4 regions of the Paenibacillus sp. F4 genome follow, and region 4 is predicted to be linked to each of the others. Evidence: predicted binding sites of a transcription regulator. Region 4 holds the regulator's gene; each other region holds the start of a gene.

Region 1 (3,191 bases), on a different contig from region 4:
TGATCACCTGACTCTGGGAATAAGCTATTTTCATACTCCAGTAGCCATTCCTTTTTAATTTTCCAGTGTCTTCCCTGTTTATAGGCAAGTATTTGTATCATCATTGGTCTGCAATTTCAAACGATGATTTTTCCAGATGATCTTGCAAGTCTGTTCTTCCGTTAAAATTCTTACATATACGTCTGTCACGCTGTACACTTCCATATTTTTGATAAATATACTCATAACAAGCGGCTCGTAATTTATCAGTAGAATCAGATGTAATAAATTCAATATTCATCTATGCATCACCTCGTTACATATTATTTTTAGACAGGTTATTCGAATTCTTCCCATGTAATTAGACCTAGAAAAATATTCCTATGTTTGATAGACTACTTTTTATGAAGCAACAGAGTTCCAAGAAAGGCAGGAGTAAAAAAGAATGCTCTGTGATAAATGTGGGAAAGAAATACCCAAAGGAAGCGCCTTCTGCAATTATTGCGGAAAGGAAGTAACTATCAATATTTCACCGCAAGAAAAAACATCCGAAATTAGGAATGATGATCCGATTCCTAAAAAGATCAGCTATAGGAAGAAAATTATTATCTCAATTGCTCCATTTCTTATTTTATGTCTTTTTATCGTAGGCTATTTAATTGCAGCTCCCTATATCAGTTATATTCAGGCCAAGTCATTAATGAATAACGGTGAATTTGACAAAGCAACTCAAGCCTTCACCAATTTGGATGGGTACAAAGATTCTGATGAGTTGATTAATGAAACCAATTATCTAAAGGCAAAACACATGCTAAAAACTAGAGAATACGAAAAGGCTATTGAAATGTTTATCAATTTAGTCAACTACAAAGATAGTGTCAAGCTAAAAACAGAATCAACATACTTACTGGCAAAGCAAAATTCCTCCCAGGATAACTACGCTTCGGCAATTGAATTACTTGAACAAATCCAAGAGTATAAAGATTCATCTGATCTGTTGCAGGAAGCAAACTACCAAGAAGGTGTAAAGCAATTCAATGCATACAACTTTCAACAAGCAACAAAGTTATTCACTGCCAGTAGTGACTATCAAGACTCAGAGAAGTATCTGGCTCAAGCTTTCTTATTAGACCATTTTCAAGGTATATGGAGAGATGATGATGGATATAGAAAGCTGACCTTTAAAAATGGAGAAGTAACCCAAGTGTTATTTTCTGGTTTACAAGATGAAAGCACCTACACCTGGTCAACAACCCTCGTAGGGAAAGAAATGCACGACGACAACGGTACAGTATATTATCTTAAGAACGATAAGCTAATCGAAAAGGATAAGGACTCTTACTTTGGTCCCAAATCATATACAAAGATCGGTAATTACGATGATGTTCCACCAGAAAAACTTGCTCCCCAAATCGGTATGACCGAACAGGAAGTAATGGATTCAAAATGGGGACTGCCAACACACGTAAACAAAACCACAACTGCATATGGCATAAGTGAACAATGGGTCTATGATCATTACAAGTACATCTATTTCGAAAATGGAGTCGTAACAGCAATTCAAGATTAATCCACATGCGGAGTCTTCGAGAAAAAACCGAAGGCTCTTTTTATTGCTCCGAAATCCATTGTTCTAAGAAGGCCTGTTATCCTGTTCCTTTTTAGGGGATTATACAATTGCTGATATAATATCCTCTAGCTTAATCCAGCTGAAATCATCTTCCCCACGGAACAGTTTTACTTCCCTACGCGCGGTGTTAATTGACGTAACTACACCACACAGTTCCTCGTCATCAAACGGACTGAACACGAGGAGCGTGACTGTTGTACGCGAGTTGTAGGACTCTATTAGAGCCTGCTCAATCAATTGTACCTCTTGATCATCGAGTTCCGGTTTACCGCGCCGCTGGCGATCCTTCATAAGTTTTAAATAAGCTTCTTTATGTTCCGGTATGATAATGCGCGAGCTTTCCCATAAGCCGTTCTCTTCGAGTTTTTTAGACATGTATGTAGCCTCCTGATGTGTTATGTAGAAATTATATTCCGAACATACGTTCTACACAAGAGATTTTCATACTAGAAAAATATTCCTAGGTCTGATAGACTACTTGTAAAATGAGGATTTTGCAAAGTCCTGAAATATTAAAAGAGGAGATTATTATGAAGCGCCTTCTTACCTTATTGTTAATTTTTGTTGTCTATTTTGGAACGATTCCAACAATTCATGCGAATCCGTCGAATTATCGTATTTTTTTGGATGGAAAAATTGTGACACTTCAATTTGCCCCTCGCATTGAAAGTAACACCCTTATGGTTCCAGTTGTCCCGTTGTTAAAAAAATTAGGCTATACAGCTGCTGTAGATCCCGATATTCCTGATCGTGTAAAAATAACAAATTCGAATAATTCGATTACCTTTGTGATTGGTGCTAAAAATATTTATATCAACGGAAAAGAAATTCGTATGCCTATTAGCTCTAAATCATACAATGGAGTAACTTACCTTCCTCTGCGTGCAATTTCGCAAGCACTCGGGAAACCGTTTGGCAGTAACTCTACAGAACAGTACGCCTGGATTGGAGTTACACCGAGTAAAAACCAAAATATTCCAACAGAATTGCAAGGGAAAGATTTTAGAAATGCTATATGGGGTATGACAGTTCAGCAAATTAAAAGGTCTGAGACACTGCCTCTCATCAATGCTGTCACTGAATTAGATGATTACGGCGCGAGTAATATGTACTATACTTATTTGGACTACAGAGGTGAATACAACGGGTACAAAGCAGTTTACACTTATATCCTAACTGGGAAAGATAAGAACAACACTAAACTGTATGACGGCCAGATTTTATTTCCTGAAAAATTTAGTAACATGCAAAACTATATAGATCGATTCTTTAAAATTAGTTCTAAAATGCAATTGGTATACGGTGCACCAGTTCAAACGGAGCGACCACAAGGAAGAAATCAGAGTAAATGGGCGGAAGACCTGTCTTTAGGTAATCTCTCTTTAACCGATTACTACAATGTCGGTCGAAATTCTTATTATATCCGATTGTACAAAAGTATGCATTCTGAATATCCTCAATTGGATATTTTGGTGTCTCAAAGATAATATTAGACTTTTTTTTGAGAATCAGCACGCCAGTGTAATTGATTTTATCAAATACTTCGAAGATCTATAGAACTGACTAGACAAAAAGCTCTGCC
Region 2 (3,191 bases), on a different contig from region 4:
CAGTTCACAAATCAGGGTTCACCAAGCTTTATTCAAGCTCCAACAATTCCTGTTCTTCCTTCGCTTGCTGTGCCAACTCTTCTTCTGTAGGCGGAGCAACCGTCGTAACCAAATTGCTGGCCACCCGAATTTTTTGTTCGATCGTACTAGCAATATTCGGATTTTCCTTCAAAAATTGTTTAGCATTCTCACGTCCCTGACCAAGGCGCTCACCTTCGTAGGAATACCAGGCTCCGCTCTTGTCGACAATGTCATGCTCCGTACCGATATCGATCAAGCTACCTTCTTTGGAAATACCCTCACCGTACATAATATCCACCTCAGCCTGACGGAAAGGAGGGGCAACTTTGTTCTTCACGACTTTAATACGTGTGCGGTTACCCACAATGTCGTTACCCATTTTCAAACTTTCAATACGACGAACATCCAAACGTACCGTAGAGTAGAACTTCAAAGCACGTCCACCTGGTGTTGTTTCAGGGTTACCGAACATAACACCTACTTTTTCACGTAGCTGGTTAATAAAAATAGCAATAGTTTTCGACTTATTAATGGCTCCAGAAAGCTTACGCAATGCCTGAGACATCAAACGTGCTTGAAGACCAACGTGGGAATCTCCCATTTCGCCTTCAATCTCTGCCTTGGGCACAAGTGCCGCTACGGAGTCAACAACTACAATGTCTACTGCTCCACTACGTACAAGGGCTTCGGCAATCTCAAGCGCCTGCTCTCCTGTATCTGGTTGCGATAGTAACAACTCATCAATATTGACACCCAGCTTGCTTGCATACGACGGATCAAGCGCATGCTCGGCGTCGATAAAGGCGGCTTGTCCGCCTGTTTTTTGCACCTCTGCGATAGCGTGAAGAGCTACTGTCGTTTTACCGGATGATTCCGGTCCGTATATTTCAATAACCCGGCCTCTTGGAAAGCCGCCCGTTCCTAACGCAATATCCAAAGCAATCGAACCACTGGGGATCGTTTCCACTTGCATGTGGGTAGACTCACCCAACTTCATAATGGAACCTTTACCAAATTGCTTTTCTATTTGACGGAGCGCCATATCCAGCGCAGCACGACGATCTGACAATAAACTCACATCCTTCATTGTTTGTACTTTAATAATACCTTGTTTTGACACGCTTGCCAAGCATTTTTTCGAACATACATTCGTTTTTTTTATTCACACAGCTCTCTTCTATATTTACACCTGTCTCTTAAAACAAAAAAAGAACCGCTGGCAAAAGGCTTTGCAACGGTTCTTCCGATAAGATGATTATATCATGAATATCTATCTAAAAACAACTCTACGACCCACACTGTACATAGATGTTTAAGAGAGTTTCTCGTTCTCTACCAGCCTGCGCCACAATCTGTACAGGATTGCTTTGACTGATCGCAGTCGGATTGTTTCGCGGTTGCCACTCAGTCTCAGCTCATGTACTTCCGTTTCCTTGTCGCGTTCAGCAATGCCAATATACACCAGACCGACTGGCTTCCGTTCGGAATATCCAGGCCCAGCTACACCAGTAACTGAAAGTCCAAAATCGCTGTCCATGATCATTCTCGCCTGCTCCGCAAGCACAAGGGCTACTTCCTTACTCACTGCACCTGGCGCATGATCCCCTTCCAAATAATCATAAGGCACGTTGAGTAATTTCATCTTCATTTCATTGGAGTAGCACACGATGCCACCTTGAAACATAACAGCACTGCCAGGTATAGAAGTGATGTGTTCCATCAGCATTCCACCTGTACAGCTTTCTGCCGCACTCACAGTGAGTTCGCGTTTGGCCATTAGATCTACGATAACCTTCTCCAGCGCAACATCCTCGCTTGCATACATATACTCCGAAAGACGCTGCTGAATTTCTACTTCCGTAGCTGTCAGCTTAATTAATGCTTCACTTTCGCTTGCCGCCTTGGTGGATATGCGGATCGTGACTTCCCCTTCCTTGGCATAAGGGGCAATCGTGGGATCTGTCTGGGATTGGATTAGATCTAACAAATGGGTTTCAAGAGCTGACTCACCGATCCCTGCAAATTTTAGCATTTTCGAATAAATTGGCATTTCCTCACCGCTCAATGCCTGCTGAAGCAACCAAGGTTTCGCCTGGTTTGCAAACATAGGTTTGAGTTCCTTAGGCGGTCCAGGCAAAACTACATAAAATTTACCGTCCTGTGCAATCGCGTCGCCCACAGCTAGCCCTGTCTCATTTTCAAGCGGAGTAGCACCTTCAATAGAAAGCGCCTGCCGGCGGTTATTCTCGGTCATTTCTACCCCACGGTTACGGAAAAATTGATCTAGCTTGTCCATTGCAAGACGATCTATGTGCAATTTCCGCCCCAATACAGTCGCTATCGCCTCTTTCGTCAAATCATCCTGAGTCGGCCCCAGACCGCCGGAAAACAAAATAATATCCGCACGCTTCTGAGCAATTCTTATCGCCTCCTGAAGCCGATCTATGTTATCGCCAACCACAGTCTGAAAATATACATCGATTCCAATTGTAGCCAGCTCTTGTGACAAATATTGAGCATTTGTATTCACTATTTGTCCGAGCAATAACTCTGTTCCTACTGCAATTATTTCAGCTTTCATCAATTCTTCCTCCTGTACTGCAAATATTATGGGAATTATATAAAGAAACAGCAATAAGTTTAGTCCCTATTGCTGTTTCCATAAAATTTATCCTGTTAAACTTTGGAGGAGCTCAGCAAATGGATATTTTTCACGAAATAATCAATACCCGAATAAATGGTGATCAACACTGCTGCCCATATCGCTATTAAATCAAACGGTATACCAAGAAAAACAAACGGGAAATTATTAATGAGCAGCGCTACAATAGCAACGATCTGGATGATCGTCTTTAATTTGCCCCAATTGCTTGCAGCAACCACAGACCCATCCAGTAAGGCAATCTGACGCAGCCCCGTAACCGCAAATTCACGGCTAACAATCACAACGACAATCCATGAATCAATTTTCCCCATTTCTACCAAGGAAACCAAAATAGCGGTTACCAAAAGCTTATCAGCAAGGGGGTCCAACAGCTTGCCCAAATTGGTGACCATATTATTTTTACGTGCCAAATATCCGTCAAGACCATCCGTGCTGGCTGCTACAAGGAAAATGATAGCCGCAATCAGCTGATTATACGGCAGCTTGAAAGCTCCGATCTCAATCG
Region 3 (3,191 bases), on a different contig from region 4:
CAGCGGGTGAGGAAGGGGCCGGCCAAATGCCGGAGGGCTGCTTCCATCAGCTTCATCCCGCCCAAAAAAATAAACAGCCCACCGCACAACGGGAGTATAACATGTATAAACACGGGCATAGCCCCCTTTTCTAGGTGAAAATACTTATGTAACAGCCTATGATCTGTTGGGGACAGCCATGACAAGCATGGCTGAGCTCTTTTTTACGGAACGATAATTTTGTAGTATCTTCACAAGCTTTAAAAGCGTGACGTCGATATACAGGCGGGCAGTAGCGAAGCGGTTCATTTGAATCTGGAGAAGCGACAGTGTTCATAAGAACAAATGAATCGCGGAGCCGCGCCCCTATCGAACAAAACGTTTTAACACTTTGAGTAATCCAAGAATGGGAGTGAAGGATTTTGCCTTCAGTAATATTAGAACGCAGCCGTAAAAAAAGGCTGGAGCACGCACACCCTTGGGTGTTTAAAAACGAAATAGCCAAGATCGAAGGGGACCCAGAGGCAGGCGATTTGGTCAGTATCGTTAACCATCAGGGGCGTTATTTGGCGACAGGTTACTATAACCCAGCTTCACAAATTACAGTGCGTGTAATGTCCTACGAGCCGCTGGAAGCAATGGATCAAAACTTTTTTGCCCAACGCTTTCGCAAATGTCTGGAGCACCGCGAACGTTTTGTGACCGGGGGAAACGCTTATCGGTTGGTGTACGGCGAGGCTGATTTTTTGCCTGGACTGATTGTAGATCGATTTGGTGATGTGTTAGTCGTGCAGTTGTTAACGCTTGGCATGGATCGGCGCAGGGAAGAAATCAGGGATGCGCTCGTTGAAGTAGTGGGTCCTGTTGGTATATATGAGCGAAGTGATGTATCCATCCGTGAGCTGGAAGGATTGGAACAAACGAAGGGTCCTTTGTACGGTGATTGCCCGCGTCATGTGGTGGTGACGGAAAATGGGCTGCACATCAAGGTTGATATCGTAGAGGGCCAGAAGACGGGTTATTTCTTTGACCAGCGTGAAAATCGTGCGGCCATAGCACCGTTGATGACAGGTTGGGGAGCACGTAGTGGAATTACGCTACAAGAAGTAGCTGCAGACTCAGGGGATGCGGGCACTACGGTCATGAAGCCAGTGAATAAAAGTGGTAAGGTTGTTGAATTCCCATTCTGGGATGGCGCAACTGTATTGGAATGTTTTTCGCACACGGGAAGCTTTACCCTCAATGCATGTAAACATGGTGCTAAAAAAGTAACTTGTCTTGATATTTCTGAGCATGCGATTGAAAGTGCGCGGGATAATGTCAAGCTGAACGGTTTTGAGGAACGCGTTGAGTTTGTTGTCGACGATGCTTTTCAATATTTGCGCAATCAAGTGAAAGGTGTAGAGGAACGCAATGCACGAGCCGGGGGCAAAGGAGATACATCCAAGCCGCTGACAGCAGGTGGCGGACGCACCTTTGATGTGGTCATTCTCGATCCGCCAGCCTTTGCCAAAACGAAGAACGCTGTCAAAGGAGCTACACGTGGATATAAAGATATCAACCTGCACGGGATGAAGCTGGTCAATGAGGGCGGCTATCTGGTGACAGCGAGCTGCTCGTTCCATATGCGGCCAGAGTTGTTTTTAGATACCATTAAGGAAGCGGCGGCAGATGCTGGCAAAATCCTTCGTCTGGTAGACTGGAGAGCGGCTGGTAAGGACCATCCTCAAATTTTGGGTGTGGAGGAAGGCCATTACTTGAAATTCGCCATCTTTGAGGTGCGCAGCCGGACACAGCTGTAGGTTTCATACAAGGTCAAAGTCAATCGCCTTTTTGGTGATTAAATAGGTAAAATAGACTCGTTTAGGTATAAATCAGTCCTGTAGAGAAGGCGTGCACCAAGCCAATCTGCGGGACTGATTTGTTTTTTTAGAGGGAGGAAGAATTGCTACAACATGGCAAACGTACGTTCTTTTCTCTCTTGCCTGATATGCTATACTGTTTAATAGAATGTTGTTCGTTGGAAAGGAGGCCGCATCATGTCGGTCCGCTTGTTGATTGGCCGCTCTGGGAGTGGTAAAAGTACGTTAATCCGCAATGAAATGACGTCTATGTTACGCGAGGAGCCGCTAGGTAAGCCTATGCTGTTACTTGTACCGGAGCAATCGTCATTTGCTTCTGAGCATGCGTTACTTACAGAAGCCGGAAACGGTATTCAGGGGTCGGTGCGCGCCCAAGTGATGGGATTTCATCGTCTTGCCTATTTAGTTATGCAGGAAACCGGGGGTTCAGCACTGGTGCCTGTTACGGAAGAAGGCAAGAAGATGCTTTTATATAAAATTATTCGTCGTCGTAAGGATGAACTGAGCTTGTTTAAGGATTCGGGAGACCAGCTCGGCTTTGTGGATCGGTTGAATACATTGTTTACGGAGCTAAAGCAGTATGGAAATGATACTTGGTCTGTACCGGAGCAACTGGAGCGAATGAACGCTGCTGAAGAGTCAACTCCGATTTTGCGCGGCAAGCTCAAAGATATCAGTCTAATCTATGAGGATTTTGAACGAGAGCTGACGCTTAAATATATTGACGGTGAAGATACGTTGCGCATGCTGGCAGAACAGATTGCTGAGTCTTCCCTTGTGCGTGGGGCAGATATTTGGATGGATGGCTACCGCAGGTTTACACCACATGAATACAAGGTTGTGGAGCAACTTATGCTGCATGCCTCTTCGTTGACGGTGGCGCTGACTTGCAACCGCAGCTACGAGAGCGGACAGCTTCCGCATGAGCTGGATTTGTTTCATCCTTCGGCGGCTACGTATGTAAAGCTCAAAGGAATGGCAGACGAGCTGATGATAGAGACGCAGACACAATTACTGCGCCCTGATCCGCTGCCGAGATTTAAGGAGCGTCCAGCGTTGGCGTATTTGGAGGCTAACTTTGAACATCGTACAGGGTTACGGAATCAGGAACAACGGATGCGGCTGCAGCAGCTACGAGAGCAGTGGACAGAAAAGCAGCCGGAGGGAATAAAACTGTACACTGCGGCTAATCGCCGTGCAGAGCTGGAAGGGGCTGTACGCGAAATGCGCCGTCTGGCCCGAGATGAAGGCGCGCGTTATCGGGAGATGGCTCTGTTTGTGCGTCATATTGAAGATTATGAGCCATGGGTGGAACCGATATTCAAACAATATGAGGTTCCAGTATTTCTG
Region 4 (3,191 bases):
GCAGTAGTTAGGTTTGCTGTTTAACACAAAAAAAGCAGGAAGAATCCTTCCTGCTTTTGCTTGAAAACGATTATTAACGTCTGCGTTGTCTATCATTTACGCTAAACAGATTAACAGCCAGTGCGTTACCTCTTGCACGCGCAACGGCTCTTTGATTCGAACGGATGTTTGATCTTCTTCTTCTCAAATCACGTCTGCAATGTCTTCTGCTCATATGATCACCTCCCTTCAAGGAAATGAAGGTACGGATGAATCTTAGTGGTGTTTATGCTTACGCTTGGAAATTTTGATATTCAAGGCATTGGTTGCTAGTGCATTTCCGCTTCCTGTTTTAGCAGCTGCGGCTTGAAAGACTTTAACGACCAGATATCTGTTTTTCCCGATGCGATGCTTATACGTTTTAACTCTATTTCTGATCATCTGCATATCTCCTTTGCTTAGGTCTGCTATATACATATGTCAATTGTGATAGTAATGTATCAGCATAAATCTATTAAAAGCCAAAAGAAGCTGGTACCTATATTCCTAATGGTTAACAAAAAAACCTCATGCGAGCCTGTCTTCGCCATTTCAACTTTACGTTGCAGGAGAAGGTTACAGGCAGGTCGGCATGAGTCTAATAGTGTAGATAAATAATATGCAGTTTAGTTTGAAAATTATTTACTATTAAGAGTATTAATTTTTTTCTCGTAGTACGCCTCTTGAGCAAGAATATGATTCAGTTGTTCAGAGAGCTGTTTATATTCTTGGCTGTCTTCTGGATAATTGTTTCTTTCGGAAATTACAGCTTCAAGTTGCTTTTCTAAATACCTGAAATGGATAAGTATTTGTATGTACTGAATACGATCGTAGGTTGTTATGTGTGAGTTCTCTTTTGCATACAAATGATCCATTGTTGGAACTACACAGCTTATGGCGATAAATATCACAGCAAACACTGAAATTATAATTTTTTTCATTTAATTCCTCCTACAGAGCTATGAGTAATTAATATACCATATTTATCCAAATCAAAGAAAGATCTATTAGTTTTGCCCATGACAGTATAGTTGCTCAAGATCAGTGGGGGATTATTTGAGATGGGGAGGCTGATTTTATAGTAGAAAAAATAGGAATAGGTTGCTGAAATGAAAAAATAGTTGTGAGATACATAATAAACATAATAGCAATACAAAACCGGCTTGCCCTAGGCAGCCGGTTTTGTATTAGTGGATAGAATAACGGGGAAGAAAGAACGAGAAATCAGTGGAAGTCCCGGAAGAGTCCTACAACCTTGCCCAAAATGCTGACGTGTGTCAGGCGAAGCGGTTCAAAGGCTGGATTTTCAGGTTGAAGCCGGATATGATCTTTTTCTTTGTAGAAGGTTTTAACTGTAGCTTCGTCTTCATCTGTCATAGCTACAACAATATCACCATTATCAGCGGTCTGCTGCTGACGTACGATTACATAGTCTCCGTTAGCAATCCCAGCCTCAATCATGCTTTCGCCTACAACAGATAACATGAATATTTTATCCTCACCAACAAAGTGTTGGGGAAGAGGAAAGTAATCTTCAATATTTTCTGTCGCCGTAATAGGAAGGCCAGCAGTTACTTTGCCGACGACGGGGACACGACTAATGGAGTAATTAATCAAGTTGCTGTTATCCGATTCGTCTTGACCGAGTAACTCAATAGCCCGTGGTTTTGTAGGATCGCGGCGAATGAGTCCTTTTTTCTCTAAACGATCCAAATGACCATGAACCGTAGAACTGGAGGCTAATCCGACAGCCTCGCCTATTTCGCGTACAGAAGGGGGGTACCCCTTTAGACGCACTTCATTGCGGATAAATTCAAGAATGGCCTGCTGGCGGCTCGAAATCTTAGACATACCGTATCAACCCCATTTAGTAACGTTTGGGAAAATTATAGCATAGAACCTCCGTTCGTACAAACATAAGTTCTAAATAATCCCTGAAAATAATTGCGAACTTTTGTTCTCTTTTCTATTGAACAAAACAAATGTTCGTGTTATATTGTGAAAACATAAGAACAAACGTTTGGAGGACACAGCCAATGATGAAATATAGCACTTATCAAAGTATTTTCCCGATGAATTTAGAAAATTTACAGGAGACCCGAAAAGAGGGTAGGGCGCGTTTTATGCAGATTATTACCAATACTCTTTTACTTAAGCTTCTTATTATAGTGATTGTTGCTTGGATTGCAGGGGCAGGTGTACTTACGGTTTTCGCGGCACCTTCAGCTTCCAAGGAAGAAGTGACTAAACTGACCGTACAACCCGGGGATACGTTGTGGGAGATTGCCGCAAATCATAAACCGGAACGAATGGATACACGGGTATATATAGAAGGAATTGTGCGGATTAACGGTTTGGAGGATCGGGGAGTGCAGGCAGGTCAGGTACTCAAGCTTCCTAACTTCTGATCTATAGACTATTAGAGCTTGTCAGGGAGCGTAATACGGGAGCCTTGACAAGCTCTTTTCTACATGTCAAAGTGTATTATATCTTTGCTTTTATGGAGGGGACACAATTTGGATATAGACAGCTTGGTACAGCGCATTAATGAATTAGCGCGCAAAGCAAAATCCGAGGGTTTGACGGAAGAGGAAGCCACAGAGCGCGCCAATCTTCGGGAAATTTATTTAGGTAACATTCGCCGTAATTTTCGGCAGCAGCTTGAGACGATTGAATTTGTGGACGATGATACATCGAAGGGAAATGACGGGCTGAAGCATTAATGTTGTTAAAGCGCCCAAGCCTACAATTTGCCTTTTGTTTTAGGTACCTTTCATGGTATCTATATAGATCAGCTTTGAGGCAATTGTTTTATTGTAATATATCTGGGAAGGAATTGAGAGATGGCCCGATCATTTGAAAGAAAAGTACGCAAAAACACAGCGCATTTAAATAAATCGCGCAAAAAGCAAGGCATTCAAACCATTAACGGCGCAGGTTCTGCAATGGATATTTTCCGTGGCCGTAACATTACTGTGCCAATTATGCTGGCAGGTCTTTCTGTATTGTACATGCTTATGAGTTACTTTTTGACTAAGACTGGCATGCGAGGGATGGATTGGCTTGTATTCGGCCTTTACTTGATGCTGGCTGTTATCTTTTTCATCCGTCGTCCTTATCTGAAAGTGGGAAAGGATACTCTCTATATGCTGAAAGGTGGTAGAGAACGTCCA

Evidence for each region. Region 4 encodes LexA, which represses DNA repair genes until DNA is damaged. Its sites were predicted from a motif close to CGAACATATGTTCG; they were not measured.
Region 1: the regulator LexA is predicted to act here: its motif matches at 2,024-2,037, upstream of C1T21_RS10080 (YolD-like family protein).
Region 2: the regulator LexA is predicted to act here: its motif matches at 1,160-1,173, upstream of recA (recombinase RecA).
Region 3: the regulator LexA is predicted to act here: its motif matches at 1,939-1,952, upstream of addB (helicase-exonuclease AddAB subunit AddB).

The regions. Positions count from the first base shown of each region.
Region 1 covers NZ_POVS01000009.1:650,894-654,084, forward strand. Annotated here, with positions in the region: gene C1T21_RS10070 (hypothetical protein) at 101-280, opposite strand; gene C1T21_RS10075 (zinc ribbon domain-containing protein) at 425-1,549, shown strand; gene C1T21_RS10080 (YolD-like family protein) at 1,649-1,984, opposite strand; gene C1T21_RS10085 (copper amine oxidase N-terminal domain-containing protein) at 2,140-3,096, shown strand.
Region 2 covers NZ_POVS01000009.1:189,974-193,164, forward strand. Annotated here, with positions in the region: gene recA (recombinase RecA) at 29-1,090, opposite strand; gene C1T21_RS07810 (competence/damage-inducible protein A) at 1,334-2,602, opposite strand; gene pgsA (CDP-diacylglycerol--glycerol-3-phosphate 3-phosphatidyltransferase) at 2,698-3,191, opposite strand, start outside.
Region 3 covers NZ_POVS01000017.1:493,774-496,964, forward strand. Annotated here, with positions in the region: gene C1T21_RS20940 (Na/Pi cotransporter family protein) at 1-113, opposite strand, end outside; gene C1T21_RS20945 (class I SAM-dependent rRNA methyltransferase) at 402-1,781, shown strand; gene addB (helicase-exonuclease AddAB subunit AddB) at 2,019-3,191, shown strand, end outside.
Region 4 covers NZ_POVS01000015.1:73,834-77,024, forward strand. Annotated here, with positions in the region: gene C1T21_RS27395 (hypothetical protein) at 74-214, opposite strand; gene C1T21_RS27400 (hypothetical protein) at 256-420, opposite strand; gene C1T21_RS17305 (hypothetical protein) at 657-959, opposite strand; gene lexA (transcriptional repressor LexA) at 1,243-1,869, opposite strand; gene C1T21_RS17315 (LysM peptidoglycan-binding domain-containing protein) at 2,058-2,426, shown strand; gene C1T21_RS17320 (DUF896 domain-containing protein) at 2,535-2,741, shown strand; gene C1T21_RS17325 (hypothetical protein) at 2,862-3,191, shown strand, end outside.